Regions from separate parts of the Shimia sp. R11_0 genome, predicted to be linked through region 3. Evidence: riboswitches for the same ligand, from Rfam matches in the RefSeq annotation. Region 3 holds a riboswitch; each other region holds the start of a gene.
The links. A riboswitch is a leader RNA that binds a small molecule or an ion and turns the genes downstream of it on or off. The one in region 3 is predicted to bind cobalamin.
Positions count from the first base shown of each region.

Region 1: it holds a riboswitch for cobalamin, as region 3 does, so the genes downstream of both, J7382_RS10305 (aromatic ring-hydroxylating dioxygenase subunit alpha) here and J7382_RS11035 (hypothetical protein) in region 3, are expected to answer to the same signal.
Region 2: it holds a riboswitch for cobalamin, as region 3 does, so the genes downstream of both, J7382_RS04075 (DUF4198 domain-containing protein) here and J7382_RS11035 (hypothetical protein) in region 3, are expected to answer to the same signal.
Region 4: it holds a riboswitch for cobalamin, as region 3 does, so the genes downstream of both, nrdH (glutaredoxin-like protein NrdH) here and J7382_RS11035 (hypothetical protein) in region 3, are expected to answer to the same signal.

Region 1 is NZ_JAGHQY010000004.1:203,482-211,434, forward strand. Features, by position in the region: gene J7382_RS10300 (hybrid-cluster NAD(P)-dependent oxidoreductase) at 1-538, opposite strand, end outside; gene J7382_RS10305 (aromatic ring-hydroxylating dioxygenase subunit alpha) at 544-1,770, opposite strand; cobalamin riboswitch at 1,880-2,084, opposite strand; gene J7382_RS10310 (GntR family transcriptional regulator) at 2,223-2,900, opposite strand; gene J7382_RS10315 (ABC transporter ATP-binding protein) at 3,134-4,117, shown strand; gene J7382_RS10320 (extracellular solute-binding protein) at 4,155-5,420, shown strand; gene J7382_RS10325 (ABC transporter permease) at 5,549-6,400, shown strand; gene J7382_RS10330 (ABC transporter permease) at 6,404-7,243, shown strand; gene J7382_RS10335 (aspartate/glutamate racemase family protein) at 7,243-7,884, shown strand; gene J7382_RS10340 (cytochrome b) at 7,929-7,953, opposite strand, start outside.
Region 2 is NZ_JAGHQY010000001.1:877,641-885,593, forward strand. Features, by position in the region: gene J7382_RS04065 (ABC transporter substrate-binding protein) at 1-475, opposite strand, end outside; gene J7382_RS04070 (TonB-dependent siderophore receptor) at 680-2,890, opposite strand; cobalamin riboswitch at 3,136-3,339, shown strand; gene J7382_RS04075 (DUF4198 domain-containing protein) at 3,469-4,254, shown strand; gene cbiM (cobalt transporter CbiM) at 4,262-4,873, shown strand; gene J7382_RS04085 (cobalt ABC transporter permease) at 4,870-5,451, shown strand; gene cbiQ (cobalt ECF transporter T component CbiQ) at 5,451-6,233, shown strand; gene J7382_RS04095 (ABC transporter ATP-binding protein) at 6,230-6,880, shown strand; gene J7382_RS04100 (globin-coupled sensor protein) at 7,236-7,953, shown strand, end outside.
Region 3 is NZ_JAGHQY010000004.1:360,858-368,810, forward strand. Features, by position in the region: gene J7382_RS11005 (bifunctional aconitate hydratase 2/2-methylisocitrate dehydratase) at 1-424, shown strand, start outside; gene J7382_RS11010 (hypothetical protein) at 632-949, opposite strand; gene J7382_RS11015 (NAD(P)H-dependent oxidoreductase) at 1,375-2,079, shown strand; gene J7382_RS11020 (LysR family transcriptional regulator) at 2,123-3,028, opposite strand; gene J7382_RS11025 (DUF1036 domain-containing protein) at 3,130-3,597, opposite strand; gene J7382_RS11030 (thiamine pyrophosphate-binding protein) at 3,899-5,557, shown strand; gene J7382_RS11035 (hypothetical protein) at 5,740-6,042, opposite strand; cobalamin riboswitch at 6,161-6,361, opposite strand; gene J7382_RS11040 (sulfatase-like hydrolase/transferase) at 6,596-7,953, opposite strand, start outside.
Region 4 is NZ_JAGHQY010000004.1:193,456-201,408, reverse strand. Features, by position in the region: gene nrdE (class 1b ribonucleoside-diphosphate reductase subunit alpha) at 1-2,034, opposite strand, end outside; gene nrdI (class Ib ribonucleoside-diphosphate reductase assembly flavoprotein NrdI) at 2,016-2,423, opposite strand; gene nrdH (glutaredoxin-like protein NrdH) at 2,449-2,670, opposite strand; cobalamin riboswitch at 2,756-2,947, opposite strand; gene J7382_RS10270 (Pnap_2097 family protein) at 3,381-4,202, opposite strand; gene J7382_RS10265 (MSMEG_0569 family flavin-dependent oxidoreductase) at 4,202-5,458, opposite strand; gene J7382_RS10260 (MSMEG_0570 family nitrogen starvation response protein) at 5,468-5,746, opposite strand; gene J7382_RS10255 (sll0787 family AIR synthase-like protein) at 5,739-6,725, opposite strand; gene J7382_RS10250 (MSMEG_0567/Sll0786 family nitrogen starvation N-acetyltransferase) at 6,722-7,270, opposite strand; gene J7382_RS10245 (MSMEG_0568 family radical SAM protein) at 7,267-7,953, opposite strand, start outside.

The DNA of each region.
Region 1 (7,953 bases), 160 kb from region 3:
CGGGGGTGCGGCTGGCCATCTGTTCCAGCCGCTGGCGAAAGATGATTTCCGAGGGGCGTTTGGCGCAGTTGATGAACACCGCGTCAAGCTCTTGCCCTTCATCCCACATACAGGTGGTCATGGACATCATCGGGGTGATGCCTGAGCCAGCAGAGATAAACAGATATTTGCGCGCGCGGCTCTTGGCATTGGTGAACAGCCCCGCCGGACCAATCGCTTTCAGCCGGGTGCCGGGGCGCAGATTGTCCAGCATCCAGCGGGTGCCGATGCTGTCTGGCTGTGCCTTGGCCGTGATGGTGATCGAGCGTGGGCGTGAAGGTGAGGAGGAGATCGTATAGGTGCGGTGCACCACGCCGCCGGGCTCACCGGGGGCGGGGATCTCCAGGGTCAGGAACTGGCCCGCATCATAGGCAAACAGCGCGCCCGATGGGGCCCGGAAGGTGAAGCTGGCGGTGTTGGGCATCTCCGGCACAATCGACACACATTCCAGCATTTCGCTGTCACGCCAGATCGCGGGGGCGGTGGTGAGGTCTTTCATCGGGGTCACTCCGCTGCCATGCTGCCGGGGGCCAGATGGGTGGCCAATGTTGCGCAATACCATTCCACAAACTGCAGCACGCCGGATTCCTGTGTCGGGGAATAGGGGCCGGGCACATAGGCCGGGCTGTTGATGCCCTGCTGGTTGTCCTCGACCACGCGGCGATCCTCATCATTGGTGGCCATCCAGACTTCGGTCAGCCGCTTGAGATCATAATCCCGGCCTTCCACCGCGTTTTTGTGCACCAGCCATTTGGTGGTCACTTCGGTCTCTGTGGGGCTGATCGGGGTGACCCGGAACAGGATGGAGTGATCCGCAAGGAAATGGTTCCATGTGGTCGGGTAGTGGAACTGCAACAGCGCGCCCGCATCGGAAAACGGCACACGCCCCAGCCATGGGCGCACGGCAGTTTTACCATCCATCGTGTAGCTTTCCGCGCCTTCTTTCAAAGGCATACGCGCCACGCGGTATTGCCCGTCTGCGCTGAGGTGGAAATTGGCGGGCAGGCCTGCGGCCTCGCAGCGATCAAAATGTGCCTGCAGGTGATCCGGTGTTTCACCGCCTTCGCCAATACCGGTCACGCTGGGATCATCGGGGTAGGTGCGGCACAGTGCCGGGTGGTTGCCGCCACAGTGATAGCATTCACGGTTATTTTCCCACACCAGCTTCCAGTTGCCGTTTTCGACAATGGAGCTCTCATAGGCCACTTTGGCATTCCCCAGATCATGGGCCTCCAGATAGGGGCGCACGGTCTCGGCAAAGGCGGCGAAATCCGGAGCGTCTTCGGCCAGACAGATATAGACCAGCCCCGCCAGTTCGCGGCAATGCACGGTTTTCAGCCCGTGTTTGGTGGGGTCAAACTCCGGCCCCATGTCACGCGCCCAGAGGAGTGAGCCGTCAAGCTCATAGGTCCACTGGTGATACGGGCAGACCAGCTTGGGCGCATGGCCCTTGGCGGCCTTGCAGATCACCGAGCCGCGATGGCGGCAGGTGTTGTGGAAGGCGCGGATCTCATTGTCGGCCCCGCGCACGATCACCACACGGTAAGCGCCCACATTATAGGTGACATAGCTGCCCGGTTTTTCCAGCTCACAGGCCGCGGTGGCAAACAGCCAGGTGCGGTAGTGAATGGCCTCCAGATCGGTCTGAAACACCTCGGGATCGGTGTAAAAAGCCTGCTCCAGCGCATGACCTGGGTTTCGACGCGCCAGCAGGGTGTGAATATGACTCATTTTGGCTCTCCTGCCGCGCCCCGCGGCCTTGCTTGAGCAAGTGACAAAGGAGACACAGGCGGCACCGAAGAGGAACGAAGCCGAGCCAAGTGCCCCCACCGCCACCCGCGGTTTGACATATCTGCAAGGCTGGTTTCCGGACTTCAGAGCGGCTTTCGCCCGGTTGCGGCACCTTCCCGGGATCCTCTTCCCAGTGGTCGTTTGCCGAACCTCGTCTCTGTTACCGTTGCGGGGGCAGTGCCGGAGTTTCACCGGCTTCCCAATTCTCCACCCCATCAAACTGACGAGGCGGCACCTTACAGGGCAACCCTAGGCCACGGGTCTGGGTTTTGTTGAATGTTAACGACATTCTAAGACGCAAAAACGCTGCGACTGTTTGTGCATGGCAAAATACCGTTTTACGTGTGTCTCTTTTACGAAACGTCACGACAGACGTAGCTGTCGTTACACCCCTATTTGCCCAAGGCGTCTCGCAGAGAGGTCGGGGCAGGATCGTATTCGCGCAGGTCCAGCTGGGTGAACAAATCCAGCAGATGCCCTTTCATCAGCTCTTCTGCCCCATCCCCATCGCCCGCGCCCAAGGCAGTGATCAGCGCATGATGCGCGTGACTTTCACACAGCGCATTGCGCCGCCGCCAGTAAAGCGCAATCACCAGCGAGGAGCGCGATATCAACTGGCGCAGGAAGTCCTCAATGATCTTCTGATCCGCAATGCGGGCAATCGACAGATGAAAGTCGCCGGACAGCTTCAGCGCCACCCCGGCTTCGCCTCGCTTAAGCGCATCATGTTCGGCTGTGATGTGCCGCTCCAACTGCGCGATGTCCTCAGGCGTGGCGCGCTCTGCGGCGGCGCGAGCGGTCTGGGGCTCCAGCAAGGCCCGAGCTTCAAAGACTTCCCGCGCCTGCTTGATAGAGGGGCGCGCAACAAAGGCACCACGATTGCGCTCAATCGTGACAAGCCCCTCATGCGCCATGGCACGCAGGGCTTGGCGCACAATGGTGCGACTGACCCCAAAAATCTCTCCGACCTCATCCTCGCGCAATTTGGCACCAGGCAGGATGCGGTGTTCATGCACAGCTTCGGTCAGCTGTCCAACAATTTGGTCTAGGTTTGAAGTCTGCAGGGTCATACCGGGGTTCATATCAGTCACGCCCCTCACCGGTGCAAATTTTTTTGCCAACCTCAAGACTGTGTGCAACCAAAAATCAGATTGTATACAATTTTAGCCTCAAAAATACACAACCGCAGGAATGCGTGCACAAAATCCAAGACTCTCTGAGGAGCGCATCGGCGCATTTCACGAATAATCTTGGTTTTGAGAAGTGTTGCCACTCAAGGTTTTCCTAACCTTGGGGGTGTCGCATGACCTTGAAACCTGATCTTGAATTGGTGAGCCTTGTGAAGCGTTACGGCGAGACCGTGGCTGTGGAGGGGATTTCCTATCACTTTGACGCGGGCACCTATGCCTGTCTGCTGGGGCCGTCAGGCTGCGGCAAATCCTCTACCCTGCGCATGATCGCCGGGCATGAATCCGTCTCTGATGGCGCCGTTCTGCTGGGCGGACGAGATGTCTCACATCTGCCCCCGGCCAAACGCGGCACCGCGATGATGTTTCAGAATTATGCGCTGTTTCCACATCTGAGCGTGCGCGACAATGTGGCCTTCAGCCTCAAGATGCAGGGCACAGATGCCACAACGCGCAAGAGCCGCGCCAATGAAATGCTGGAGCTGGTGGACATGCTGCCCCTCGCAGACCGCCTGCCCGCGCAGCTCTCTGGCGGACAACAGCAGCGCGCGGCGCTGGCCCGGGCGCTGATCACCAAACCCGAGGTGCTACTGCTGGATGAACCGCTGTCAGCGCTGGACCCGTTCCTGCGCATCAAGATGCGCGCCGAGCTGCGCAAGCTTCAGCGCGAACTTGGCATCACTTTCATCCATGTCACCCATGGGCAGGACGAAGCCCTGGCGCTGGCTGATGAGATCGTGGTGATGAACAACGCCCGCATTGAGCAGGCGGGTGCCACCCGGGCCGTGTTTGAAGCCCCAAAGACGGCCTTCGTGGCGCGCTTTCTGGGCTCCCACAATGTGGTGACCATGCCAGAGGGCAAGATTGCCATCCGCACCGATGCGCTAAAAATTCGCCCGGCGGGCGCAGCGCGGCTGCCGGCAACGGTCACCGCCATTGAATATCAGGGCACCCATGTGGCGCTCACCGCGAGCATCCCCGGCGATCAGGAAGTCACCGCGCTTTTGTCAGACCGGGATTTCTTCGACGCCCCGAAGATGGAAGGCGAGGCGATTGGCCTCGATTGGGATGCCCAAGAGGCGCATGCCCTGGCTGGATAACAAACTGTTCAACAAAGAGGATACTGCTATGACGACAATCTCAAAGATACGCTATTCGCGTCGCGGCCTTTTGAAGGCAGGTGGCGCGGCGGTGGCGGCCGCCGCGCTTCCGGCTCCAATGGTCTGGGGACAAGAGACAAAAAACATCACCTTGCGCCAGTTTGGCACCGGGGTGTCCAACCTGAACGAGGTGGCCAAGAAAGTCAAAGAAGACCTTGGCTTCACTCTGGAAATGACCGCGCTTGATTCTGACAGCGTGACCCAGCGCGCGGCCACTCAGCCAGACAGCTTTGACATTGCCGACATTGAATACTGGATCTGCAAAAAGGTCTGGCCCACAGGCAATCTGCAAGCGATGGACACCTCCAAAATCGCCAATTACGACAAGATCGTGGGCACTTTCCGCTCTGGCAAGCTGACACCTGAGAGCGTGATTGCTCAGGGCACCGCGCCGCACACGGTGGGCTTCACCACGGGTGTCGATGGCACGGAATTTGTGCAGGAAGAATCCGGTTGGATGACACTCATCCCCACGATCTATAACGCCGACACGCTGGGCATCCGCCCGGATCTGATTGGCCGGCCAATCAAGAACTGGTCAGAGCTGCTCAACCCGGAATTCAAAGGCAAAGCCTCCATCCTCGACATCTCCTCTATCGGCATCATGGATATGGCGATGGTGGTCGAATCCATGGGGGAATACACCTACCCGGACAAAGGCAATATGACCCGCGAAGAGATCGACATGACGCTTGGCATCTTCACCGAAGCCAAGAAAAACGGTCAGTTCCGCGCCTTCTGGAAGAGCTTTGATGAAAGCGTGAACCTGATGGCCTCCGGGGAAGTTGTGATCCAATCCATGTGGTCCCCTGCGATCACCGCAGTGCGCAGCCAGGGCATTCCCTGTGTCTATCAACCGCTGGAAGAAGGCTATCGCAGCTGGGGCGGCGGGCTTGGTCTGTCGGCCTCCCTGTCTGGCATCGAGCTGGACGCGGCTTATGAATACATCAACTGGTATCTCTCCGGTTGGGTGGGTGGCTTTCTGATGCGTCAGGGCTACTACTCTGCGGTGCCTGAAACCTCCAAAGCCTTCATGTCTGAAGATGAATGGGGCTTCTGGTTTGAGGGCAAAGAGGCCAAAGGCGACATCACCAATCCTTTTGGCGATGTGATGGAAAAGGCCGGTGCCGTGCGTGATGGCGGCTCCTTCTATGACCGGATGGGGGCCGTGGCCTGCTGGAACGCGGTGATGGATGAAAACCAATATATGGTGCGCAAGTGGAATGAGTTCATTGCCGCCTGATCCATAAGGCGCGGGGGCTTTCAAGCCCCCGTTTGCCAATAGGGCAAACCCCCATAGGCAGTTCAAAATGGGGCCAGCCCCCATACCCCCGGAGTATTTCCGGTCAGAAGAAGAGAAAGAGGGCAGGAATGATATCGCGTCATGTGCAGGGGTGGCTGATGGCTGCGCCGCTGACATTGGTCTTGGCTGTGTTTTTGCTGGCCCCGATTGTGATGATCGTGGTGGTCAGTTTCTGGGGGGCCACGGAATGGTCGATCTATCCTGCTTTCCTTTGGGACAATTATGATTTTCTGCTGACCTCCAAAGTGACCTATCAGGTGTTTTTCAACACCTTCAAATATGCCGCGATCACATGGGTCTGCACCCTGCTGATCGGGTTCACTGTGGCCTATTATCTGGCCTTTCACATCCGCAGCACCACATGGCAGGTTGCGCTGTTTCTGCTCTGCACCATCCCCTTTCTCACCTCCAACATCATTCGCATGATCAGCTGGATCCCCTTTCTGGGGCGCAATGGGCTGGCCAATTCCACACTCCTGTCCTGGGGCGTCATTGATGCACCGCTGGACTGGCTTCTGTTCAGCGATTTTAGTGTGATCCTCGCCTTTGTGCATCTGTACACGCTGTTCATGGTGGTGCCGATTTTCAACACGATGATGCGCATTGATCCTGCGCTGATTGAGGCGGCCACCGATGCCGGTGCCAGCGGCTGGCAGACCTTGCGCCATGTGGTGATCCCGCTGACCAAACCCGGCATCATGATTGGCACGATTTTTGTGCTGGCGCTGGTGATGGGGGATTTCATCACCGTGCGGTTCATGTCAGGCAGCCAATCCGCCAATGTGGGGCGCATGATCCAGAATGATATTGGCCTGCTGCAATATCCCTCAGCCTCCGCCACAGCGGTGATCCTTCTGATCACGGTGCTTTTGCTGATTGGCACGCTGTTGCGCTTTGTTGACATTCGCAAGGAGCTTTGAGCCATGGACAGCCGGCCCAGATCTTTCTACCTGCTCACCGCGTTTTTTGCGCTGTTTCTGATCTTTCTTTATGGTCCCACCCTGACCATTGCGATCCTGTCCTTTCAGGGGCCCGGTGGGGGGCTGACCTTTCCGATGCGGGGTGTCTCTCTGCATTGGTTCCGTGACCTGTTTCAAGAGCAGGCCGTGGGCGACATCTGGGGCGCATTCCGGCGCTCCTTTGTGTTGGGCGTGATGGTGATGGCGACCACGGTTGTAGTCTCACTTATGGGCGGGCTGGCCTTTCGCAAGCGCTTTGCCGGGTCGACCGTCCTGTTTTACCTGATCATCACTGCGCTGGTGATCCCCTCGATTTTGGTGTCGCTGGGGGTGGGGCTGATCTGGTCGCAATCCGGTCTGCCGGTGCATTGGGCGACCTCTGGCTTTGGGGCACAGCTCACCTGGACGCTGCCTTTTGGGCTGTTGATCATGTTTGCGGTCTTCAACCGCTTTGACAGTGCCTATGAAGAGGCGGCGCGCGATCTTGGTGCCTCCTCCTGGCAGGTGATCCGGCATGTGGTGCTGCCCATCATTGCGCCCTCGCTGATTGGGGTGGCGCTGTTTGGCTTCACCCTCAGCTATGACGAATTTGCGCGCACGCTGCTGACCTCTGGCAGCTACAACACCTTGCCGCTGGAAATTTTCGGCATGACCACCAATGTCACAACGCCGGTGCTGTTTGCATTGGGCACGCTGACAACCGTGTTTTCCCTGCTGATCATTCTGGTGTTTCTGCTGAGCGCCTGGATCCTCAACCGTCGCCGGGCGCGGCGCGGGTCAGATGCGGGCAGAGGAGATCTGTGATGGCGGTGGCGCTGATCAATCCCAACAGCACCGCCGCAATGACCGCAACAATGACAGAGGTGGCCCGTCACGCCGCCCCTGAGCTGAGTATTGAGGGGATCACTTCCACCAAAGCGCCCGCAGCCATTCAGGGCCCAGACGATGGCGCAGCGGCCGAACCCCACCTTCTGGAGCTGGTGTCACAGAGTGCAGCTCAGGGCGCGGAGGGCATTATCATTGGCTGTTTTGATGACACCGCCCTTTTGGCAGCCAGCAAGCGCGCGCCCTGCCCTGTGGTCGGCATCGGGCAGACGGCCTTTCACTACGCCGCACTGCGCAACTGGTCCTTTAGCGTGGTGACAACCCTCTCGGTTTCTGTGCCCGTCATTGAGGCTAATATTGCCGCGCAGGGTCTGACAGGATTTCAACGGCGGGTGCGCGCCTCTGATGTGCCGGTGCTGGAGCTGGAGCACGCCCCAGAAGCGGCGGCGCAACGGATCCTTCAGGAAGCCCTGGTGGCCCAAGAACAGGATCAGATCGATGCTCTGATTTTGGGCTGTGCGGGCATGACAACTGTGGTGGAACAGGTCCGAAATGCTCTGGACATTCCGGTGATTGATCCGGTGGTCTGCGCGACGCAAAGCCTGCGATGGCTGCTGTAAAGCAGCTTTAGTCGCTGGAACCCGAACCGTGTAATTAGGAAAGTTCAAGTGCGCCCCAGCATACGACGC
Region 2 (7,953 bases), on a different contig from region 3:
CCTGTCGCCCGGTGGCAAGGCCGAGGGTGCGCAGCATGTCCGCCCAGGGTGCGCCATAGTCTCCCCAGTCTTCTTGGGGGGCGATGGTGGGGGCAATCTGACTGAGCAGGGCATAGTCGCTTGCACTCATGCCGCTCCACTGGCCAACAATCAGGTCAGGTTTGAGTGTGGCGATCTGTTCAATATTGATCTCACCCCACATCACAACGGGGGTGCCGTCCCCAAGAGCCTCTTGTGCCCATGGCCAGACGCCGTAGGGGTGCGGGCCGTACCACTTGCGTAGCGCTTGAGGGATGATGCCAAGAGACAGTAAAAAGTCATGGCCGATGAAGCTCAGAGAGACGATATTCTTCGGTTCTTCAGGGATGTGGGCTGTGCCGTAGCGATGGGTTATTTCAACCGGAAATGGTTCGGCTGATAGGCCAAACGGGCAGAGCAATCCCGCCGAAATGATCAATGAACGTAGCGCGCGCACCAGTGCTGTCCCTGTCTCATTGCCCCATGTGTGGCCCCTATGTGGGAGGAGCAATCTTGGAAACCTTTGGGCTGGCTGCGATGTTGAAAGGGTCTCAACACGACAGTGGCTAGGTGGGTTCGATTAACTTTTCAGATGGTTTCTGTCAAGTTTTCACATATTCAACTCAGCCGGGAAAGTCCCGGCTGAGCTTGTTTTTGAAGATCAGAAGGCTTTGGTGACCGATAGCTGCACATTGCGTCCTTCGCCGAAGTAGCATGTGAAGGTGGCGCAGCCGGTAATGACACGTTTGTCGGTCAAGTTGCTGACATTCAAAGCCACACGCCAGTCGTTCTTTTGGTAGCTGATGGCTGCGTCGAGCAATGTATAGGACTCGGTTTCGAATTCCGTTGGAAGGCCTGGCACTGCAAAGCCAGCAGAGCCTTTGGTTTTGCCTGTGAAGCGCGCTCCCAATCCGAAGTTCCATCCATCGAGGGATTTGGGTGCATAGTTGATCCATGCCGAAGCCATTTGTTCAGGCACCAGATCAATGTAGTCCTGTGTTTCTGTCTCCGTATCGAGGAGTGTATAGGAAGCTTGCACGGACACTTCACCGAAGTTGTGGAAAGCTTCCAGCTCGATGCCTTTGGAAGAGGCTTCGCCCGTCTGAATGCGTTGGGATGGATCGTTGGGATCAGTTTGCAGTAGATTAGACTTTGTGATGTCGAATGCGGCAGCCGACAGCAGCGTATTGGTGCCTTTAGGCTGATACTTTACACCGATCTCATACTGTCGCCCTTTGGTGGGTTCAAAGGCTGTGCCGTCTGCTTGTGCTCCAAGCGTCTCTTGCTGAAAGCTCGTGGCCCAACTTGCATAGGGAGCAAGACCATTGTCCAAAACATACATGATCGCTGCGTTGCCAGTCCAATCGCTGTCTTTGGCCGCAGGGTCGACGCTATTGTTGTTGGGGTCAGTGCTTTGGCTACGCTCAATCTGGCTGAAGCGCAAACCAAAATCGAGAAAAAGCCTATCCTCAATGGCTGCGCGGTTTTGGTTGTAGACGCCCCATTCCGTTACCTTGACCGCAGGCGTGTCGATGATGGTTGGATTGATGATCGTGCCATAGTTGGGATCAAAAGGGTTGATCGGAGCGCCATGGTTGGCTGGATCTGTGTTGGCAGAAGAGTCTTTGTCAAACTTGGCCCGGTTGTAGTTGAAGCCCACAACGCTGCGCATTTCGACGCCGCCTAAACGGTATTCTGCGGTGGCGTAGGCATCAGCAGCTGCGGTTTTGAGCGTATTCCGGGATTTGTAGAACGTTCTGTTGATCGTGCCGTCCGCATTGTAGCGGCCAAGATAAAGATATTGCGCAACTGCAGGTATGTTGCCCGCTGCGATCAGGTCTGTCGCACCGTACCAGTAGGCGTGATCATAATCACCTTTAGAATCGCTGTAGCGTGCATTCGCATTCAGAGACCAAACCTCATTAAAGCGATGTTGGAAGTTGGCGGAGATGCTGCCAGATCTCGCATCATAACGATCAAACCCGGGCTCACCGACATATAGATCTGAGTCAAACTGGCGACCAGCGTGGGGGGAGGGGACAGCACCGAAACCCGGAATGACAAATTGGTCTGGTACCGGCTGCAAGGTGCCAATGTAGGATGCGAACTGAGACGCAGGAGTTGCGTTGTTTTTTTGATACTCAGCAAGGATAGTGACCTCGGTATCTGCGCCAAGCTTCCAGGTGAGCGAGGGCGCAATCGCGATGGCATCGTCTTGAGAGTAGGCTAGAACATCGTCTGAATCGCGGAGCAAGCCGACAAAGCGGTATTTGAGCGTTCCGTCTTCATTCCCTTCACCACTGAAGTCTACTGCAACCTGCTTGCGCTTATTGGTTCCAATCTGTGCTTGAACAATATTGGGTGCGTCTTGTGCGGAGGTTTTGGAGGTTGTGTTGATCACGCCACCCACGGAGCTATCGCCATAAAGGCCAGATGCCGGGCCGCGCAGTACTTCAACACTGTTCAGGAGGAAGGTTTCGGGACGTGGGCTGTTGTAGAAGCCATAGCGAGTTGGGAGACCATCCCGCAGGAAGCTTGGATTGAAGCCACGGACGTAGGACCAGTCTGCGCGGTTATCCATGCCAAAGGCACCGGCGCGTACGCCGGGCGTGTAGGCGAGCACTTCTTCGAGATCGCGTGCGCCGCGTTCTTGGATCTGATCTGCGGTGATAACGCTGACCGAGCGGGGTGTTTCCGCAATCGCATCGCCGGTTTTCGCGACTGTACCGGTCTGCAGAGAGATGGTTTCGCCAAAGAAGCCTTCGGTATTGGCTCCGCTTACATTGATATCTTCGAGATCGATGTCCTGTGCAAAGGCCGGGAGGGCCGCAACCAGCGCGCACAGGGACACAGTCGTACGCCGCAAGAGCATGACACGTTTCCCATTCCTGTTGGTGTGTGATGCCTGGCGATGCGCTGGGTTGTTAAGGCGCGATAGGAATATAGGGGGGGAACGTCAATTTGCTCACATGTGAACGAATGTGAAATGTTGCTTTGTAGGCACATCTTTGTGACGTGTCGTTGGGGCAGTTGGGGGCGGCGCGATATCTGCACAGGTTTCGTGTTCAGGGAGCGTGATGTCGCAATCGAGTATTGACCGTGTAATTCGACTTCTGGCATCTACCCCTCATGTCCGGTTCTGGGAGGAATCTCAGAAGCAATAGGGAATGCAGTGCGGTGTCTTGACGCCAATTCTGCAACTGCCCCCGCAACTGTAGGCGGCGAGCACGGCTGATACATGCCACTGGGAGTGCCCGGGAAGGCCAGCCTGAGTGTTTTGACCCGCAAGTCAGGAGACCTGCCAGACATGCGCCCTCGGAAGGGGCGTTCATCATTGGCGACGGGGTGCGCGCCAGATCCATGTCTGTCCTTGGGGCACATTGGGGCGCGCGTCTTGGCGGTATTTTAGGAATGCGCCGGGGAAGGCGCGACGTGATAAGGACCTGATTTATGAAAAAACTGCTTTTAGCGGCCACTGCTGCTTTGTCGATCCCGGCAATGGCGCAGGCGCATTTTCTGCTTGAGTACACAGAAAATACTATGATCGAGCGTCCGGGGGATGTTCCTGTGAAGCTGATCTTCTGGCATCCGCATGAAGCCGGTCACGTGATGACGCTTGAAAAGCCCGAAGAGTTTTTTGTCATCCACAATGGCGAAAAAACCGATCTGATGGACACGCTGGAAGAGACCACTTTTGATGGCCCAGACAACAGTGCCAAAGCCTTTCTCGGCTCCGTGCCTGTGAAACGCTCCGGTGACTATGTGGTCGTGACTGTGCCTGCGCCTTACTATGAAGAGTCTGAAGACATCTTCATTCAGCAGATCACCAAAACCTATCTGAACCGCAATGCGCTGCCGACCGACTGGGATCAGCCTCAGGGGCTGGCCACGGAAATCCTGCCGCTGAACAAGCCTTACAACATTGTGGCAGGCTCCACCTTCACCGGTCGTGTGCTGAGCGAAGGGAAGCCCGTTGCAGGCGCGGAAATCGAAATCGAGTATATGGCCGCAGAACCTGATCTGGCGGGCACCGGTGCCAAGGCGGCAACCGTTGGAGCGCTGCCGGGTGGGGCCATCGTGGCAATTTCCGATGACAACGGCTATTTCTCCTTTGGCGTGCCAAAAGCAGGCTACTGGGGCTTTGCGGCGCTGGGCTCTGGTCCTGCGACCGAGCACGAAGGCAAGGAACTCAGCCAGGATGCTGTGATCTGGATCCGCGCCTGGGATCTGGAGTAAGGCTAAAATGCACATTGTTGACGGAGCCTTGTCAAACCTTGTCGTGATTGGTGGCGCTGTCGCCGCGGTCGGGGGGATCGCTATGGGCCTGAGATCGCTGGATCTTGACCGCATTCCCACAGCGGGTGTGCTGTCTGCCAGTTTCTTTGTGGCCTCTTTGATCCATGTGCCAATTGGCCCGTCCTCTGTGCATTTGATACTCAACGGTCTGGCCGGGCTTTTGCTTGGCTGGGCCGCCTTTCCGGCCTTGTTTGTCGGTCTTCTGTTGCAGGCTGTGTTCTTTGGCTTTGGTGGCCTGACCGTGCTTGGGGTCAACACCGTGAATATTGCCTTGCCTGCTGTCTTGGCCTGGATGATTTTTGGGCGCCTGATTGGACGGGGTTCGCCGGTTCATGGTGCCATCTGGGGCGGGATTGGTGGCGCTTTTGCCATCGCCGCGACCACGGGATTTGTGGCGATTTCGCTCGCCTTGTCCGGTGATGAATTCCTGCCTGCTGCCAAACTTGTCTTTTTTGCCCATATCCCGGTGATGGCGATCGAAGCGGTGTTGACGGGATTTGCCGTTCTGCTCGCACGGAAGGTCAAGCCGGAGCTTTTTGTGAAAGGGCCTTCCGCATGAAGCCGTGGATCGTGATTGCCTGTCTCATCTGTGCACCTTTGCCAGCCTTGGCGCATAAAGTGATTGCCGGCGTGTTTCCCGCCGGCGATGCCATTGAGGGAGAGCTTGGGTTTTCTAATGGCGATATGGCTGTGGATCAGGAAGTGATTGTCTATGGTCCTGATGGGGCCGAGCTCGGCCGTACTGTGACGGATGCCGATGGTTTTTTCCTTTATGTCCCCACACAGCCTGTCGCGCATAGGTTCACGGCGGATCTGGGGGCAGGGCATGTGGCCAATGTCACCATGGCTGCGCAGGAGGTTGCCAAAATTATGGGCGTTGCAGCGGAGGTTGTCGCAACCTCCGAGGTTCAGGCCGCTGTAGCAGGACCTGAGGCGGTTATCGTCGCTGGGCTATCGGATGAAGAGCGCGCCGCAATTGCCAAGGCCGTGCGTGATGAGCTGCGCCCTTTGCGACGTGAGATTGCGGCCTACCGGGAACAGAATGATCTTCAGACCATCCTTGGGGGTATTGGGTATATCCTTGGTCTGTTTGGGATTGGATTTTACATCGCGGCCCGCAAGAAGTTGGCTGGCTGATGGCACATGTGCTGGAACCCCAAGCCAAGACGCTGGCTGAGGCAGAGCAAGATGCGCCTTATGGCCTGATTGCGGATATTGATCCGCGTATGCGTATTGTTATGGCCTGTGTGTTTGCTGTTGTGACGGTTGCGCTGGGCTCCGTGCCGGGCTTGCTCGCCGCGTTGAGCATCGCGATTGGGTTGCTTCTTCTGTCGCGTTTGCCGATCCGGCGCACGTTGAAGCGTATGGCCATGATGGATGGTTTCATCATTTTTATGCTGGTTTTAATGCCGTTTTCCATGCCCGGAGACGTGATGTTCACGGTGTTTGGCTTCCCTGCAAGTTGGCAGGGGCTTTGGAAAGCTGTCGAGATCGCATTGACGGCCAACGCCGTTATTCTGACCCTGATGGTTCTGGTGGGCACGATGGAGCCCGTAACACTTGGCCATGCGTTACATCGGCTGCGGTGTCCGGAAGTTCTGGTGCATTTGATGATGTTCACCATCCGCTACATTGAGGTGCTACGGGAAGAGTATTTACGGCTGCGCAGCGCGATGAAAATTCGCGGATTTCGGCCCGGTACAAACTGGCACACATATCGCAGTTTTGGCTATCTCGTCGGTATGATGATGGTGCGGGCGATTGAGCGATCCGAGCGCATTCTGGGGGCCATGAAGTGTAGAGGTTTCTCCGGGAGGCTGATGTTGCTACAAGAGTTCTCTATGAGCAGGCGCGACCATGTGTTTGCCGCTCTCTTGGGAGCTGCCTGCATCGGACTACTGATTGTGGATTTTGCATGACGATCTTGCAGCTCGACGACATCCATTTTGCCTATCCAGGGCAGGCACCGATTTTGGCCGGGGCTTCAATGCAGCTTGAGGCAGGGCAGCGGCTGTCTATTACGGGACCGAATGGTGCTGGTAAATCGACATTGTTTCGCATCGCTCTTGGCTTGCAGAGCCCGATTGCAGGGCAGGTCACGATTTTTGGCAAACCCCGACATGTAGAGGCGGATTTTTTGGAGGTCCGTCGTCGTGTTGGTCTGGTGTTTCAGGATCCTGATGATCAGCTTTTCTGTCCCACGGTTGCGGAAGACATTGCCTTTGGTCCGCTGAATTTAGGGCGTAGCAAGGAAGACGCCTTGCAGATTGTTGATCGTGTTCTCATGGATCTGGATTTGATGCACCTGAGAGACCGGATCACGCATAAGCTGTCTGGCGGGGAGAAGCGTTTGGTGACCTTGGCAACCGTTTTGGCCATGGAGCCTGAGGCGTTGCTGTTGGATGAGCCGACCAATGCGCTGGATACAAAAAATGAAGCGCGTTTGCTGGAGATTTTGCGAGCGCTTCCGCAGGCGATTTTGCTGGTGAGCCACTCTCCTGCTTTCCGGCAGGCTTTGGCTCCGGACTCACTGATTCTAGAAGATGGGCAGCTGATCTCGGCGTGAGCTGAACGGTGGTGGGCAGAGGGAGTTTTTACGGAAAACACCTCTTTGCGGGCGATCACATACACCTGAAAGCCAGGTTTTGGGGGAGGTGTGGCGGCTCACTTCATGATTGCGTTGCGACGTTCGTAGATTTTGCGTGGCTCTCAGATTGCTTTTTCGTGCGGATCTGCAACTATATGAATTATAATAACATATAGGCGTTTTCTGTATCTATCGTTGTCTCTTCATGATGGGGATGAACAACCTAGGGTTTTTGCCTTGCGACACGTCAAGTGTCGTTTTTCGTACCTGTAAACGCAAATTTAAGGGCTGAAAACACAGGCTCAGGCGCGAACAGTAACAAGGGCCGCCCGATATGAGCAATGTCATCGACAACCTCCCCGAACGATTTTCTCTGACCAATGAAAGTCTGGAGGACCTCCAAGAAGCTGGGGTTTTTTTGACCCCAATGTTGGATGAGGCGCTGGATGATTTCTACGCATTTGCTTTGCAGGATGAAACGATGGCGGCGTTTTTCACGCAAGATGGTGTTCTGGAGCATGCGCGCGGGCGGCAGAAGGCCCATTGGGCGATGATGATCAATGGGGACTTTTCCGAGGCATATCTCGCTTCAGCCGAGGCAATCGGTAAAGTGCATTTTCGTATTCAGCTTCCGTTTGAGTTGTATTTGTCTGGTTACGCCCGTGCGACGACCTTCATGCAAGATGCATTGGTTCGAGCATGGTCAAAGAGATATGGACAACGTGTGCGACTGAAATTGGCGCGGCTTGTGCCTGCGCTGTCGCGGGCCTTCGCAATGGACACGACTTTGGTGATTGCAGCGTATTTCCGGGCCCAGAATGAAGAACAGCGTCGCGCCTTCGGGCATTTGCAGCGTGGCATGGAACGTGTGTCTGCCAAAGACCTCTCTCAGGATATTCCGTCACCAGATCAAAGTGATTACCCCGCCCGCTACGACGACATTCGTGAAGCTTTCAATTTACTGTCTGGCGCGATGCGAGAGATGGTGCAGACTATTGCAGAAACCTCCCGTGGTCTCGATCAGACAGCAGACCATGTAAAGGTGGCCAGCA
Region 3 (7,953 bases):
GGCCCCAACCTACAACATCATTGATGAGCTGAAGGAAGAGGGCGACTGGGACATCCTGCAGAAATACTCAGGCTTTGAGTTTGACGATCTGTTCCCGAAAACTCAGGCGCGCACCGAGTATGAGAACATCCTCTATCTTGAGCGTCCGGGCTGTAGCCTCTGCATGGGCAACCAGGAAAAAGCGGAAAAAGGCGACACCGTGCTGGCCACCTCAACCCGCCTGTTCCAGGGTCGTGTTGTGGCCGATCTGCCCGAGAAGAAGGGCGAAAGCCTGCTGGCCTCCACCCCGCTGGTGGTGCTCTCCGCCATTCTGGGCCGCACGCCCACATTGGAAGAGTACAAAGCAGCGGTGGAGGGCATCGACCTGACCACCTTCGCCCCGCCGCTTGAAATCCCTGCGAACACCAAGTCCGCACATTTCTAAAGCGCCGACCAACCATCAAAAAGGGCCGTCTCTCGCAAAAGAGGCGGCCCGTTGTGTCTCACAACCTGAATGTTTCTCTCGAAAACCACTCACAAAGCACCACGGCATCTAACAGTACAAGACTGGATCTTGTAAGCACACGAAAACAAATGCCCAGCAGTGCACTGGGAGAAATCGCAAAATCTCCGCAATATTTTAGATCAACACTTACGAAGGCGACGTAGAGCTGCGCTCAAACCGTATTTCGGCTATAACAGTCTCTAAAGACTTTTCATATTTATTGACCTTCTCGCGCCCGACATATGCGCCAATTCCTGCCCCGACCAAAATAAGTACGAGAAAAAACAATATATTCTCCTCCATCTTACCTGGCCCCGCCAGTCCTTCAAAAACGGCGGCCACGAAGCCAGAGATAGCGCCCCCGTAAAGGACGAAAGAGCTCACTTGCGGCCTCGAAATGCCCAAATACTTGAAGCGTTTCTCTGCTGCTGATTTTTCCTCATAAGTAACATTCGCAAGTCTCATTACCCGGTCCTTTGATGGGCTTCTATTTCTCATTCATCACCTTATCCATAATCGCTCATGGATGACCGATTTCACGCTGTGGTGCGGCATGTACTACGCTTTTAGATATTGCATCGTGATTTCAACCGATTCAATAAATTCAATTATTCCAAATATTGATTTCCTACATCAAAATGCCGTTTCTAAAGCGATGTTCGTACTGGCCCAAAGGCACCAGAAGGGAACCCGCTCGGAAGCTTTGCACTTAAACCTACACTTTCGTCAAACAGACTGCGATCATCCACAAACTCTTACAGAGGGGGACTGCGGCCCCCCCCCCACCGACATTATCTGCCAAACCCGAATTCTGAATCCCCTCTTCGCGCTCTAACTCCTGTCGCGCATCCGTCCTAGGTCTGCTGCATCAGTTAGTCAGAGTGAGCGACATGAAAGACATTCCCTCCCCCTCCGCCGTACAGAGCCAGATCCTTGACGCCTTCAACTTCCGGCACGCCTGCAAAGTGTTTGACCCAAGCCGCAGCATCCCGCCGGCTGAGTTTGACACCATTTTAGAGGCCGCGCGCCTGTCGCCGACCTCCTTTGGCCACGAACCCTTCAAGATCCTGATGATCCAATCCCCCGAGAAACGCGCGCTCTTCCGCGATTTCGCCTGGGGCGCAAACGGCGCCTTCAATGGCACCGACGGGCAAATCGGCACCGCCAGTCATTTTGCCATCCTGCTGGCCAACACCGCCACCTCCATGACCGCAGGCTCCGACCACCTCATGACGTTCTACCGCGAGGTGAAGCAGCTCCCTGAAGAGGTCATCGCTTTCCTCACCGACGCCTACGGCAAGTTTCAGCAGACCGACCACAAAGTCACCAGTGATCGCGAGATCACCGACTGGTCCGGCAAGCAGGCCTATATCGTGCTGGCCAATATGATGACCGCCGCCGCGCTGATGGGCATCGACTCCTGTCCGATCGAAGGCTTTGACATGGACAAGACCATCGCCGTCCTCAAAGACGACTTTGGCATTGATCCCAAAGACTACAAACCTGCGGTCATGGTGGCCTTCGGCTATCGCGCAAATGACCCCGAGTTTGGCAAGACCCGCCGCAGCATGAACGAGACTGTCAGCTGGTTCTGAATCAAGGCGGGCGCGGGGATCCTCCCTGCGCCCCTCTCCGCATCTACGCTTTCCACGCTGGCGCTTGGCCAATTTCCTCAATCAGGAAATCCATGAACACTCGCACCTTGGCAGAGAGTTCATTGCTCTTGGGGTAAATCAGCCAAAGCACTGCCCCATCGTCCACATCATACTCCGGCAACACACGAACCAGCGCACCTGATTGCAGCTCCTTGTGCACATTCCACACCGCGCTAAAGGCAATCCCCGCCCCCGCCACCGTGGCAATCTTGTGACTGGCGCCATCATCCACAATCAACCGATTGCGCGCGAGACCTGGGTCAAACCGCCCCTCAGCCCCGTTGCGCCCACGCAGCTGCTTTACCTCCTGCCCGGCAAAGCCAACCAGATCATGCCCGGCCAGTTCCTCCGGCGTCTGTGGCGTGCCGCGCCTTTCCAGATATGAAGGCGCCGCACAGAGGATGCGGTGATCCTCCGCCAGTTTGCGCCCCTTCAGACTGGTGTCCTCAAGCGCCGAATTGCGGATCGCCAGATCAAAACTGCCCTCAATCAGATCATACACCAGATCAGACAGTCGCAGATCGAGGGTAATCTCCGGATACCGCGCCAAAAATTTATGCACGATCGGCGCAATATAGAGCTGCGCAAATGTACTGGGCGCGGTGAATCGCAACACCCCTTTGGGTGTCTCCTCTCCCCGCCCCAGCGCCGACAGACCGGCCTCCTCCTGCGCAAGCATCTCACGCGCATAAGGCAAGAAAGCCGCGCCCTGCTGCGAGAGGGAAACCTTGCGCGTGGAGCGGTGCAACAGATCCGCGCCCAGCGCATGTTCCAGCTTGGCAAGCCGCGCACTGGCCACAGCAGGGGCCAGCCCAAGTTTGCGTCCTGCTGCACTGATGTTGAGCTTATCCGCCGCAAGCACAAAGAGGCGCAGACTATCTGTATCCATAAGGCCCTCACTTGATCACCAAAGCGTTGCGACACTAAGTGAGGGCTGACAGGCAATCCTGCAACGCAAAAGCGCCGATCCTCTCGGATCAGCGCCGGCACTCACTCCAGAGTGAGGGTGTAATGTGGACGCTCAGAGGTGATTTCCTTCACGCCAAATTCGACCAGCTCTTCGTCATCATCACAGGTATAATCGTCATAAAGTACCCGCTCAAACCTATACTCTGGGACGCAGAGTTCTGTCTCTGCGTTGCCGCTCCAGTAGTACCCATCATCATCTTCCGCATAATAATAAAGATAGCTGTTGGAATACTGGCCAAAATTGCCTTCAAAAAGTGTGGAGCAATCACCCGTTTCAATATTGCGCCAGCCAAACAGGGTCCGATACTCATCGGTGTCGTTCACCCGCCAGGCATAGGCCACATAGATCTTTGAGCCGGATTCATTGCAAATCGTGGCGGAGTAATCATCGTGTCGCCCGCTTGCTCTGTCTCGATCACTGGCAACCCCGGCAGTCGGCAATAGCATTACCGCCACCACAGCCAGCTGTGTGACCCATTTCAATCCCATGTTCAAAAATCTCCCCAGTGCTACCCCAACACAATACGTCGCGGCCTTTCAGTCCATGTGTTTTTCTAAAATGACAGCACCGCATCACGCAACCAAAAGTAATATCAAGGCAATTTTCGGCAAAACCTTCTGTCTTTCCGGCTCGACCCTCACTTCGCATGGCGCGACGCCTGTCTGGAGCAGAGGGCGCATGTGCGCCCCTCTTCTTCTCCACAAAGTGCCGCAAGGGCATTTTTAAAACGCAGCCCTTGTAACCCGCCAAACGCCCGCCATAACATCCGCGCGAATGACCAAAAGGGGAATGACCGTGCAAGGTTCAAAACACGGCGGCAAAGTGCTGGTAGACGCACTGGAACAACAAGGCATCAAACGCGTCTTCAGCGTGCCCGGCGAGAGCTTTCTGGCCGCATTGGATGGCCTTTATGATGCGGGGATCGAAAACATCGTCACCCGTCAGGAAGGTGGCGCCACGATGATGGCCGATGCCCACGGCAAACTCACCGGGGAACCCGGCGTGGCCTTTGTGACACGTGGTCCCGGTGCCACCAATGCCTCCTCCGGCGTGCACGTGGCGTTTCAGGACAGCACGCCAATGATCCTCTTCATTGGTCAGGTCGCAAGCGATCAACGGGATCGCGAAGCCTTCCAAGAGGTCGACTACCGCGCCATGTTTGGTCCCTTGGCCAAATGGGTGGCCGAAATTGACCGTGTGGATCGCATCCCCGAATATGTCGCACGCGCCTATCGCACCGCCATGTCCGGTCGTCCTGGCCCGGTTGTGCTCGCCCTCCCCGAAGACATGCTGTCATCTCCCTGTGACGCCGCCGTTGCGCCTGCAGCAACGCTCCCTTCTGCCAAAGCCCATGACGACGACGTCGATCAGGTTCTGTCTCTGATGCAAGCCGCGCAGAATCCTCTGGTGCTGCTGGGCGGCGGCCGCTGGACACCAGAGGCCGCACAGGCCGTCGGCACGCTTGCCGAAAAACTGGATCTGCCCGTGGCCGCAACCTTCCGCTGTCAGGACTATCTGGACAATCGCCACCCCAACTACGTGGGCGATGTGGGCATTGGCATCAATCCCCAACTCGCCGAGCGTGTACGTAATGCAGATTATATCTTCTGCCTTGGCGCACGTCTGGGCGAAATGACCACAAGCGGCTACACACTACTGTCCGCCCCAACCCCGACGCAGAAACTTGTGCATGTGCATGCTGATGCCAATGAACTGGGGCGGGTTTATCATCCCACCCATGCCGTCACCGCCGATGCCGGCGTGTTTGCGGCCCAGCTTGCCGCCCGCGTCGCCGATCAGCCTGCTGTCGCGCCCAGCGCCCGTGTGACCCAGGCCCGCGCCGATTACGAAGCCTGGCAACAACCGGTGGAGACCCCCGGTGCGCTCAAGATGGAAAATGTCATCCAGCACCTCAACGAGGTGCTACCCGATGATGCCATTCTCACCAATGGCGCGGGCAATTACGCCGCATGGCTCCATCGCTACTATCGCTATCGCGATTTCGGCACCCAGCTAGCGCCGACGTGCGGCTCAATGGGCTACGGTCTGCCCGCCGCTGTTGCGGCCAAGTTGGAACGCCCAGAGCAGGAAGTCATCTGCCTTGCTGGCGATGGCTGTTTTCAGATGACCATGCAGGAATTTGGTGTGGCCTGCGAACAGGACGCCAATCTGATCGTGCTGATCTCCAACAACGGCATGTATGGCACCATTCGCCTGCACCAGCAGAAGAAGTTCCCCAAACGGCCCAGCGGCACCACTGTGTTCAACCCCAACTTTGCACAGCTGGCCCAAAGCTACGGTGCCTTTGGCGCGGTTGCAGAAACAGACGCCGAATTCCGCGATGCGCTGGCACAAGCGCGCGCGGCCAACAGCCCCGCCATCATCGAGCTGCGCATTGATCCCAAGGCACTCGGTCCGATGGCCCAGCTCGAAGAGCTTGACAACTGAATGAAACAACTGTGCGGGGCGGCGTGAATTGTCTTAACGCCGCCCCGCAGTTTTTTCGGGCAAAACAACGCACCTGCGCGATACTGACGGGAAACCGACGCAATACCGACGTGCCATTTGGACCGTGAGAAAAGTTAAAACAGCCCCAGATGTGGCGCGGCGCCCCCGACCGGGGCAGCGCATTACACCATCCGACGCCGCGCTTTTGCCCCACCACGACGCCTGCGCTCGGGCATATCCAAAGACAGAACCTGCAGAGGATTCCGAAGCGACTCCCGCAGCAGCGCACAGAACGCCTGCACCGCCGGATCAGTATCTTCAAAAGCTTCCGCCATCTCCAAAGCCCGCTCCGCTTCTTTCGGATAGCCGACATTCCGAGGCAGTCCAGCCAACCACTGCAAATAGCCCAAAGTCCCGAGCTCTTCCGCTCGTCTTGGGGATTCTGTACGTGTTTGCAACGTATTAAGTGTGCTTTCCAACAGCATAGCGCCCTCCGCGCCTGCGGCGTGCCATAAAGAACAGCGATGTCATCGGCCCAGTTGGATCCATCACGATGTCTCTGCTGCCCAAGGCACCCCGCCTGGGTTTGAGTGACTGCGACGCGGGAACCGCGCCGGAGATGGCAGGTCTCCTGACTTACGGGTCATCACGCTCTTGAACCTTCCCAGGCAGAGGCCCAGTGGTATTTTTCAAGTACGCTCACCGCTTACAGTTGCGGGGGCAGTCGTGGCCTTGAGCTCTCGCTCGCACCACGTTCCCTTTTCAGCCACTCCCAAAAGCGGCACCATCAAAGCCCTTCTGCCACGCCATCTCTAACAGGTCCAGAAAAACTCTTTGCACCTGCAGAATTTCCGCAAACCCCACCCAGACCCACTAACGCAAACACCTGATGCATATTGATATTTTACATCAAACAAGATCTTTTCCGCGCGTAGCTTCACAAGATCAAACAGAGGGCGAGCGGCGCTCCAAACCATCGTCTGAGAGCCGTGAGTCGGCACAAAACAACCGCCGACTCACACTGATTTTGATCGAACCCTAGGTGCCAAAAAGGTCCGTCGCTCCATTATCAGACAGGCGCAGATTGCAAAGAGTCTGCTCATTGGCGCGCATGCGATCCGCAATCAGAGCCTCAGCTTCTTTCAAGCGCAAATCGATATAATCCGGATCATTCAATACGTTGCGCGTACAGCCTGGATCTTTCTTTCGATCAAACAGAAGATCAGGCGCATTGGGGCATCGCACTTGCAAAGCCTCCGCACCAAGGCGTGCAAGCAAGTGAGAGCCCCGAGCATAGTCGCGCGGCTCGACGCCCTCAGGTGCAGGCCAGTTGGACCGGAAATCAAACTCCCAGAACACAGCCTCCCGTGGTGGCGCACCCGCATTCTGCAATTGAGGCATCAGACTGCGTCCATCCAGTGAATTGCTGGGCTCAACGCCCCACAACTCAAGCAAGGTAGGCATCAGATCAATAGCCGACGTCAACCCTTCACAGACCTGGCCAGCTGGCGCACCTGGAAGCCGCATAACCAACGGAATATGCTGGCTTTCCGGGAAAAATCCACCCTTACCCAAAAGTCCATGATCTCCCATCATCTCACCATGATCAGAGGTTAAGATGACAAGCGTATTGTCCCAAACACCCAGCTCTTTCAGACGGTCCATCAAACGGCCGATTTGTGCATCCACCTCGGAGATCAAGCCATAATAGACCGCCCGAATGCGCCTGAAATCTGCTTCCGTCAACTCGTCCAGCGCCGCTTCTGCGCCCGGGACATAGTCAGAGACCCGAGTGTTGCGTTTCAAGAGCGAAATCACTGGATGCTTGGCCAATTCCTCTTCCTGCTCCGCAAACCCTGGCCCCTCTTCTGGCGCATACATCGTGTTATAAGGCGCAGGCGCTCCGAATGGGGGATGTGGATGGATCAGAGACAAATGCGCAAACCATGGCTGATCAGACGGCTGCTCCTCTACCCACTCAATCAAACGCCCTGTCAAATACGCTGTTTGACTATGTTCCGCCGCAAAGCCAGTCGGCGCGGTAGAAATGCGCTCACCTTCTTGCTCCGCCAGCTGGTAGGGCGTTTCAGTCACCTCAGGGCCATAACCCAGTGATTTTAGCCAGCGTCGCCAAGGCGCAGCATTGCCGATAAGCTCCTGCTCCACTTCGAATCCGGGCAGAATGCCTTCATAGGTTTTCAAGGCAGGATCTTCTGGCGCATGGCTGCGCGGATCCGCAGAAATATCAGTGTATCCAAAAAGAGTTGGTCGATAACCAGCCCGTCGCGCCGCGCGTGCCATATTGTCAAAACGATGCGCCAAAGGGGAGCCATTGGCCACCCCGCGATTGTTCATCTGCCACAGCCCCGTATACATCGCCGCACGGGCTGGCGAAC
Region 4 (7,953 bases), 170 kb from region 3:
CTTCCACGCGTAGATCTGCGCGCGGTTGATGTCGCGGGTGGTGGCCTCTGCCGGGAAGAACAGGGTCAGTGACAGGCCCTGATCCACATGTTCTGTGGCCGCCGCATAGGTATCAATCAGCGCCTCTGGGCCGATCTCATAGGCATCGCGATAATACTCAAGGTTGTCATTGTCCATGAAGGCCGCCGGGTAATACACGCGGCCAATCTTGCCTTCTTTGCGGATTTCCACCTTGGACACGATCGGGTGGATCGAGGAGGTCGAATTGTTGATGTAGGAGATCGAGCCGGTGGGGGGCACGGCCTGCAGGTTGCGGTTGAACAACCCGTGTTTCATCACATCCGCCTTCAGCGCGGCCCAATCGTCCCGCGTCGGCAGGTCGATGCCCTCAAACAGCGCTTTCACCACATCGCTTTGCGGCAGCCAGTCCTGCTCTGTGTAGCGGTCAAAGAAGACACCGGAGGCATAGTCAGAGGTTTCAAAGCCCTTGAAGCTGGCTTTGCGCTCTTGTGCGAGATCGCAAGAGGTGCGGATGGCGTGATAGGCCACTGTGGCAAAATAGACCGAGGTGAACTCAATGCCGTCCGCGCTGCCGTAGTGAATACGCTCGCGCGCCAGATAGCCGTGCAGGTTCATCTGACCCAGACCAATGGCGTGGCTGTCGTCATTGCCCTTGCGCACAGAGGGCACGGAGTCGATCGCAGACATTTCCGAAACAGCGGTCAGGGCACGGATCGCGGCCCCAACAGAGCGGCCAAAGTCTTTGCCGTCCATGGTCTTGGCGATGTTGAGGGAGCCGAGGTTACAGGAGATATCGCTGCCCATCTTGGCGTAGCCGAGGTCTTCGTTGAACTCAGACGCCTCATTGACCTGCAGGATTTCCGAACACAGGTTGGACATGTTGATCCGGCCCTCAATCGGGTTCATCCGGTTCACCGTGTCCTCAAACATCACATAGGGATAGCCGCTCTCAAACTGGATTTCGGCAATGGTCTGGAAGAACTCGCGCGCGTTCACTTTGGATTTGCGAATGCGTTTGTCCTCGACCATCTCATTGTATTTCTCGGTCACCGAGATTTCAGAGAATGGCACGCCATAGACCTTCTCCACATCATGCGGAGAGAACAGATACATATCGGCGTTTTTCTTGGCGAGCTCAAAGGTGATGTCGGGGATCACCACGCCAAGCGACAGCGTCTTGATGCGGATTTTCTCATCTGCATTTTCACGCTTGGTGTCCAGAAAGCGCATGATGTCGGGGTGGTGCGCATTCAGATAGACTGCGCCTGCGCCCTGACGTGCGCCCAGCTGGTTGGCATAAGAGAAGCTGTCTTCGAGCAGCTTCATCACAGGGATCACCCCGGAAGATTGGTTCTCAATGCCTTTGATCGGCGCACCATGCTCACGAATGTTGGTCAGCAGAAGCGCCACACCGCCGCCCCGCTTGGAGAGCTGCAGCGCCGAGTTGATACCGCGGCCAATGCTTTCCATATTGTCTTCCAGACGCAGCAGGAAGCAGGAGATCAGCTCCCCGCGGGAGGCTTTGCCCGCGTTCAGGAAAGTGGGCGTGGCCGGCTGGAAGCGGCCAGACAGCATCTCTTCCATGAAGTTCAGCGCCAGCTCTTCGTCGCCCCGCGCCAGACACAGTGCGGTCATCACCACCCGGTCTTCGTAGCGTTCCAGATAGCGTTGCCCGTCGCGGGTCTTCAGCGTGTAGGAGGTGTAATATTTGAACGCGCCAAGGAAGGTCGGGAAACGGAATTTGCGCGCATAGGCCGCGTCCCAGATTTTGCGCATGAAGTTCTTGGAATACTGATCCAGAACCGCTTCTTCGTAATAGCCTTCTTCGACCAGATAGCCGAGTTTTTCGTCCAGCGAGTGAAAGAACACGGTGTTCTGGTTCACATGCTGAAGGAAATACTGCTTTGCGGCCATACGGTCCGCATCAAAGCGAATATTGCCCTCTCCATCATAGAGATTCAGCATTGCGTTCAACGCGTGGTAATCCATCGTGCTCAGCTCGTTGTCGAGCATAGGCTATCTCCCAATTTGTCTAGCCCGGCGCGCAGGCGGTCAATGTCAGTTTGGGTGCCAGCCAGCTCAAACGTATAGAGCAGCGGCACGTTGCATTTTTCAGAAATGATGCGACCCGCCAAAGCATAGGTCGCACCAAAGTTTCTATTTCCGGATCCGATTACGCCGCAAAGCTGATTTCGGTTTTCCGGGTTATTCAGAAAGCGGATCACCTGCTTTGGCACTGCTCCGCGTCCTTCTCCATCGGCATAGGTCGGACATATCAGGACAAAGGGATCACGCAGATCGGGCAGCGGCGCATCTGGCTCAATCGGTATGCGCGCTGCCTCATATCCCAGCCGGTCCACAAACCGGCGCGTGTTGCCTGAAGCTGAAGAGTAGTAAACCAGTGCCGGAGGGCGGCCCGCCACAGCCTCAGCCCAGACGCGCAATCATGTCAGGGCGGAAGCCGGACCAATGGTCGCCACCAGCCACAACAACAGGGGCCTGACGGTAACCAAGTTCGGTCACGTGATCGAGAGCAGAGTTGTCTTCGGTCAGATCGACAACATCATAAGAGATGCCCTTGGCATCCAGCGCGCGTGTGGTGGCGGTGCATTGCACACAGGCGGGTTTGGAGTAGACGATGATGCTCATACTGTCCTCTTTAGTTTAGACAAAGCCGAGGACGCAGTGCCGGGCGAGTCCCGTTTTTTTACGTCCCCGACCCCTCCGTTCGTGGTTAATTTTTTACGCCTGCGGCAGGTCTCCTGACTCGCGGTTCTCTGCTTGGCTGGCCTTCCCAAAAGCACACTTTCAGTGGCGACTTCAACCTTGCTCACCGCTCACAGTTGCGGGGGCAGTGCCAGATTTTCACCGGCTTCCCTCTTAGCCTCCGACCTGAATCGAAGGAACCGAAGCATCACGATATTGGGGGGAAATGTGATTTGCTGTCAACATATAGGGTGAGCCCATATGGAATTTCTTTTGCTCAAACATTGAGCAATCACAGGTCAAACTCATGCAATGAGGCGCAATTCAAGAATTCTGATGGCTCGGGGGCGGCGCAACTGTTGTGGTCATGCCACGGCGTCAGACTTCGTACCTCATCTTAACGCTTTCGCTTGCAACCGGCAACGCCGAGCCTTGCGGAAGCGAAGATAAGTTTTCCGATTTCATGTCCTGAAACAGGATCTGATCCTCTCCGCCTGCGTGCGAAGTTTTGACTGTCGTATCCGAGCTTGATTTGGGTGCAAGCTTCTCCATTGTTTTGGCACGGAAATTACACTTGGGTCTGCGTCGCAGCAGGTCACGAGGCGCCAGACATGGCGCGTCTTGGGGTGTAACATGCGCGCAAAGCGATGGGATCAATCAGGGGGGCAATGCCGACTCACCCAGCATTGTGCCAGTTTGGTCGCCCTCTGTGAGGCGGTTGCCTGTTTCCACAGGCCCAGACATCCGGGCCTGACCGGCAGCGCATCAGCGGTGACAGATTCTCCCGGCTCCACATTGCCAAAGTAGAGCACCAGACGCCGTGCGATTGGTGCCCATGGTGCGGGTTTGTGCAGCGCGGCCTCTGCCTGCTCAAACAGGCGTGAGAAACTTGGGAAGTAAAGGAGGCCGACTGTGTTGTAGTCCATTCCCACATGTGTCGGTAGGTCAAGTCCGCGCGTCTCGCTCAGGGCGCTATTGCGATGTGCCTTGGCCAGTTGGGAGGTGTCGTGCGCGAAGCTGTCAGGCGCCTGATCCAGTACAGGGACCAAGAATGGCGTTGCGCGGCTGACGCTTGCATTCACCCCGGCTTCCATATGCGCCACAAACGTGGATACGAGTCGGATCCGCGCGATCTCCTGACCTCGTGCCAGAATGCAATGATCAGACTGTATCCGGCTGCGACCGGCGGCCCAGAGAGTGGAGATGATCTCAAGTGAGTGTCCCAGCCCGATCAGATCAGGCTGGATCTGGGAGAATTCGGAAGCGCAGAAGGCCGCGTAGAGCTGTCGGCCTTTGGCATCGCGGAACACGGTTGTTTGTTGGCCAACCGCCTCTGCGATCAGCTGCCAGTGTACATCGCCCAGATATTTGAGCCACCAGTCCTCCGCGAGGCCGCGCATTGCGAGCTGCGCCATGCCTAATGTGAGCGTGTGATGACGCGAGGGGGCGCTCGTCTGCGCAAGTGCGGCTGGCATCACGAGGCGGCCTGAAGAGAGGATTTGGCCGTCGCCGCGATATGCGTCGCCAAATGGCGCGCGTCTTCGTCGATTCCCAGAAAGCGTCCAGATCCCCAAGTGTTCAGCCAGCCCAAACCAATGAAGTAAAATCCGGTCTCCTCACAGACGCCACGCTGATAGACCGGGCGCCCCTGCGCATCAAAAACATCGACATCAATCCAGCTGTAATCCGGGCGAAAGCCGATGGCCCAGAGAATGGAGGTGATGCCCTCTTTCTCACAGTCAATCTCGGTGATCTCGCGTTCAGGGCGCCAGAATTTGGTAAAGGCAGGTTCTTCAGGCGCCTCAATATTGTGTTTGGCGATATACGCATCAATGGCGGCGCGAATGCCCATATAGCTGTCGTCGGCGTCATCCAGATTGGCTTCCAGGTCTGGCAGAAACTGAATGGTTTTGTCGGTCATCCCGCTGACCGAGCCATAGAGGGATACGCCCTCAAGCGCGAATTTGCGCAGGTCGATCTCATGGCCGCCATCACGCCCGGTCATATAGTGGTTGGTCTTGGTCACCGCATGCTCGGGATTGGGGTGTTGATCAATGGTGATCTCATAGTACCCCATGTCAAAGAGCCAGTCTGTGGAATCGCGCCCGCGATATTGTCTTGGTGCGCGGGGGGCCGGGCCGACGGCCAGATGCACCTTGCGTCCCTCAAGATGCATGTCTTCCATCAGTTGCACCCCGGATTGTCCTGTGCCCACAACCAAAGTCGCTCCATCCGGCATCTGATCAGGCCGGCGATAGTCTACGGAATGCATCTGATGGATTGAGGGATCGAGGTTGGAGGCAAAGGGCGGCACAATCGGATTGTCATATCCGCCGGTGGCAATCACGATCTGATCTGCGGAATAGTTGCCCTGACTGCTGTCTACAAGATACCCGCCGCCGGGGCGCTTGCTGATCCGGGTGACGTCACAGTTTTCCACAAGAGGGGGGCTGAAACGCTCGGCAAAGGCATCCAGATAGTCCGTGATTTCCTCTTTCACCATAAAGCCATCCGGGTCTTGGCCCTGATATGGAAAGTCCGGCAGGCGACATTGCCAGTTGGGCGTCACCAGACAGAAGCTGTCCCAGCGGTTGACGCGCCAGGAGTGAAACCGCTTGTGACGCTCCAGCACAACGTGATCCAGCCCTTGCTGGCAGAGATAGTAGCTCACGGAAAGGCCGGCCTGGCCGCCGCCAACAACGACAACGGTTTTGTGATTTCGGTGGGTCATGGGGGCTCCTTAGGTGATCTTGAGGCAGGTCACATCTGCCGTGGCGGGGAATGCGCTGGCTTTGTGTTCAATCGCCGTCAGCTGCGCTTCGGCGCTGGTACAGCGGTATCCAAATTTGGCTTCAACGCGGGTGCTGGCCTTCTCCAGAGCGATCCGGCACCGGGTCACAAATTCCTCCAGCGGATATGTCGTGTCCGCGGTCAGAAAATCCCGCACAACCGTGGAAGGGGAATAACACTCTTCGATCTGAGCATCTGGCCAGCGAATGGTGAAACGTGTCTCAGGCATGCAGCGCCTCCTTGGATGACAGGTTGAGATAGGGGGTGCGGGCGTGATCCCAGAAAGGGGCAGAGCCGTTGCGATCTGTCAGATGCACAGTGCTGCCGGTTCCGATGTCGCCGCAGACACTGGCAGCGATCCCAAAGCCTTCGCAGGCCTCGCACACTGCTGCGGCGTGCTCCGGGCGCGCTGTGAGCAGAAAGCCAAAGCTTGGGAAGCTGCGCAGCCAGCGCTCCATTTCCACGCCCCCCGGTTTTGGCAGTGCTTCTAGCTGAAGATCCACAGCCACACCTGAGGATTCCGCCAGCATCAGGGCTGTGCCCACGATCCCGCCCTGGCTGATGTCTTTGCCAGCGCTGACAAGCCCGGCTTCGGCAAGGTCTGGCAGCAGCTCCATGTTGCGGCGCAGGGTCTCTGGTGGGGTGGTCAGCGCCGCGTTCCAATTGTCAAAAGGCTCGCGGTAACTGCCGCGCAGATCCACCGCGCAGATCACCACATCGCCGGGGCGCGCTTCAAAACTCGAAATCAGTGATGTCGCCTGTCCCAGAATGGAGACGGAGAGTTGCAAGGCGTCGGTGCGCAAATTGGTGTGTCCGCCCACCACCGGCACGCCATAGGCTTGGGAGGCGGCCTTCATGCCTGCGAGCACGGGCTGCGCCTCTTGGGCGCTGGGTGCCCAAATGGCGTTGGTCACGGCTCTGGGGCGGCCGCCCATAGAGAGAATGTCTGAGATATTCACCATGACGCCGCACCAGCCAGCAAACCATGGGTCTGCTTTGACAAAGGCATTGATGAACCCTTCGCAGGCGAACAGATCGTAGCCAGAGCGGGTCGGTAAAACGGCGCAGTCATCGCCGGGCATGCCTGCGCTTTCAGAGGACAGCCCCAGTGTTTGAGTGCTTTGCGCAATGTCCAGCTTGCCGCGAATTGAGGGGTGATCGCGCAGGGCACGGGCCATTTTGCGCAGAGGCGGATGGGCGTTGATCATGACAGCCTCCGGCGGCGTGATAGGGATTTCCATCCTGCATAGGGATCTGGCATGGGCGGGTAGAACGACAAATCCGCCTGCATCTCCATATGCGGCACGCCATGGGCTTCCATCTCACGCAGCGGTGTCCAGTGCAGCCGTTGAAACAGTTTCACATTCTGCATCTGGACCTGCGCCAGAAACCGGTCGCACCCACGGGCATGCGCCGTGCATACCGCCAGTCGAATGAGTTCCGCGCCCAGAATGCCCACGCGGCGGTGGCTTTGTGCCACGGCGAGGCGAGAGCCGCGCCATAGACCGGGCTCTGCCTCATGGATGCGCACGGTGCCCACCACCTGATCGGCTTCCGCTGCCAGCGTGCTGATGGCGGCCAAAGGCAATGCGATCTCATCAATGGCGTCGCGGTCGTCGGTGTCAAAAAGCCCCTGTTCTTTGACAAAGGCCTGATGGCGCAGGGCGCGCACGCCGTCCAGTTCCCATGGATGTGTTGCCGCGCGGATGATGAAATCCGGCGATAGAAAGGCCTTCGGGTTCTGATAGCTCATGACACCCCCAGCTTTTCATAGACTGAAAGGGCAGAGCAGGCGCCACATTTGGCGCAGCCCGCTTTGGCGCTCTCTGCACTCATGCCCGCGCGCAGGATCATGCGCGATAGAGGTGCCAGAATGGCGGACATGAACTCTGATGTGGGGGCTGGATGGCTTTCCATCGGGGTGCCAGACACCGGCACAAATGGCACGACAAAGGGATAGACCCCAATTTTGCAAAGTTCTTGGGATGTCGCCAAAATCTCTTCTGGTGTGTCCCCCAAACCTGCAAGAATATAGGTGGAGACCTGACCGCGGCCAAACACCTTCACCGCGGCTTTGAAGCTGTCAAAATAGGCCTCAAGGCTGATTTGCGCCTTGCCGGGCATCACGCGGGCGCGCACCTCTGGTGTGACGGCCTCCAGATGCATGCCAAGGCTGTCAATGCCTGCCTCAAACATGCGCCTGTGCCAGATGTTGTCTTCCGGCGGCTCACATTGGCCCTGAATGGGGATATCCACGGCGGCCTTGATGGCGCGCGCGCTCTCGACCATGACCTTGGCCCCCCGGTCTTTGCCTGCAGGGGTGCCGGTTGTCATGACCATATGTTTGACGCCGTCCAGTTCCACGGCCGCCTTGGCGACTTCTGCGAGCTGTTCCGGTGTTTTATGCGCAATGGTGCGTTTGGCCGCGAGGGATTG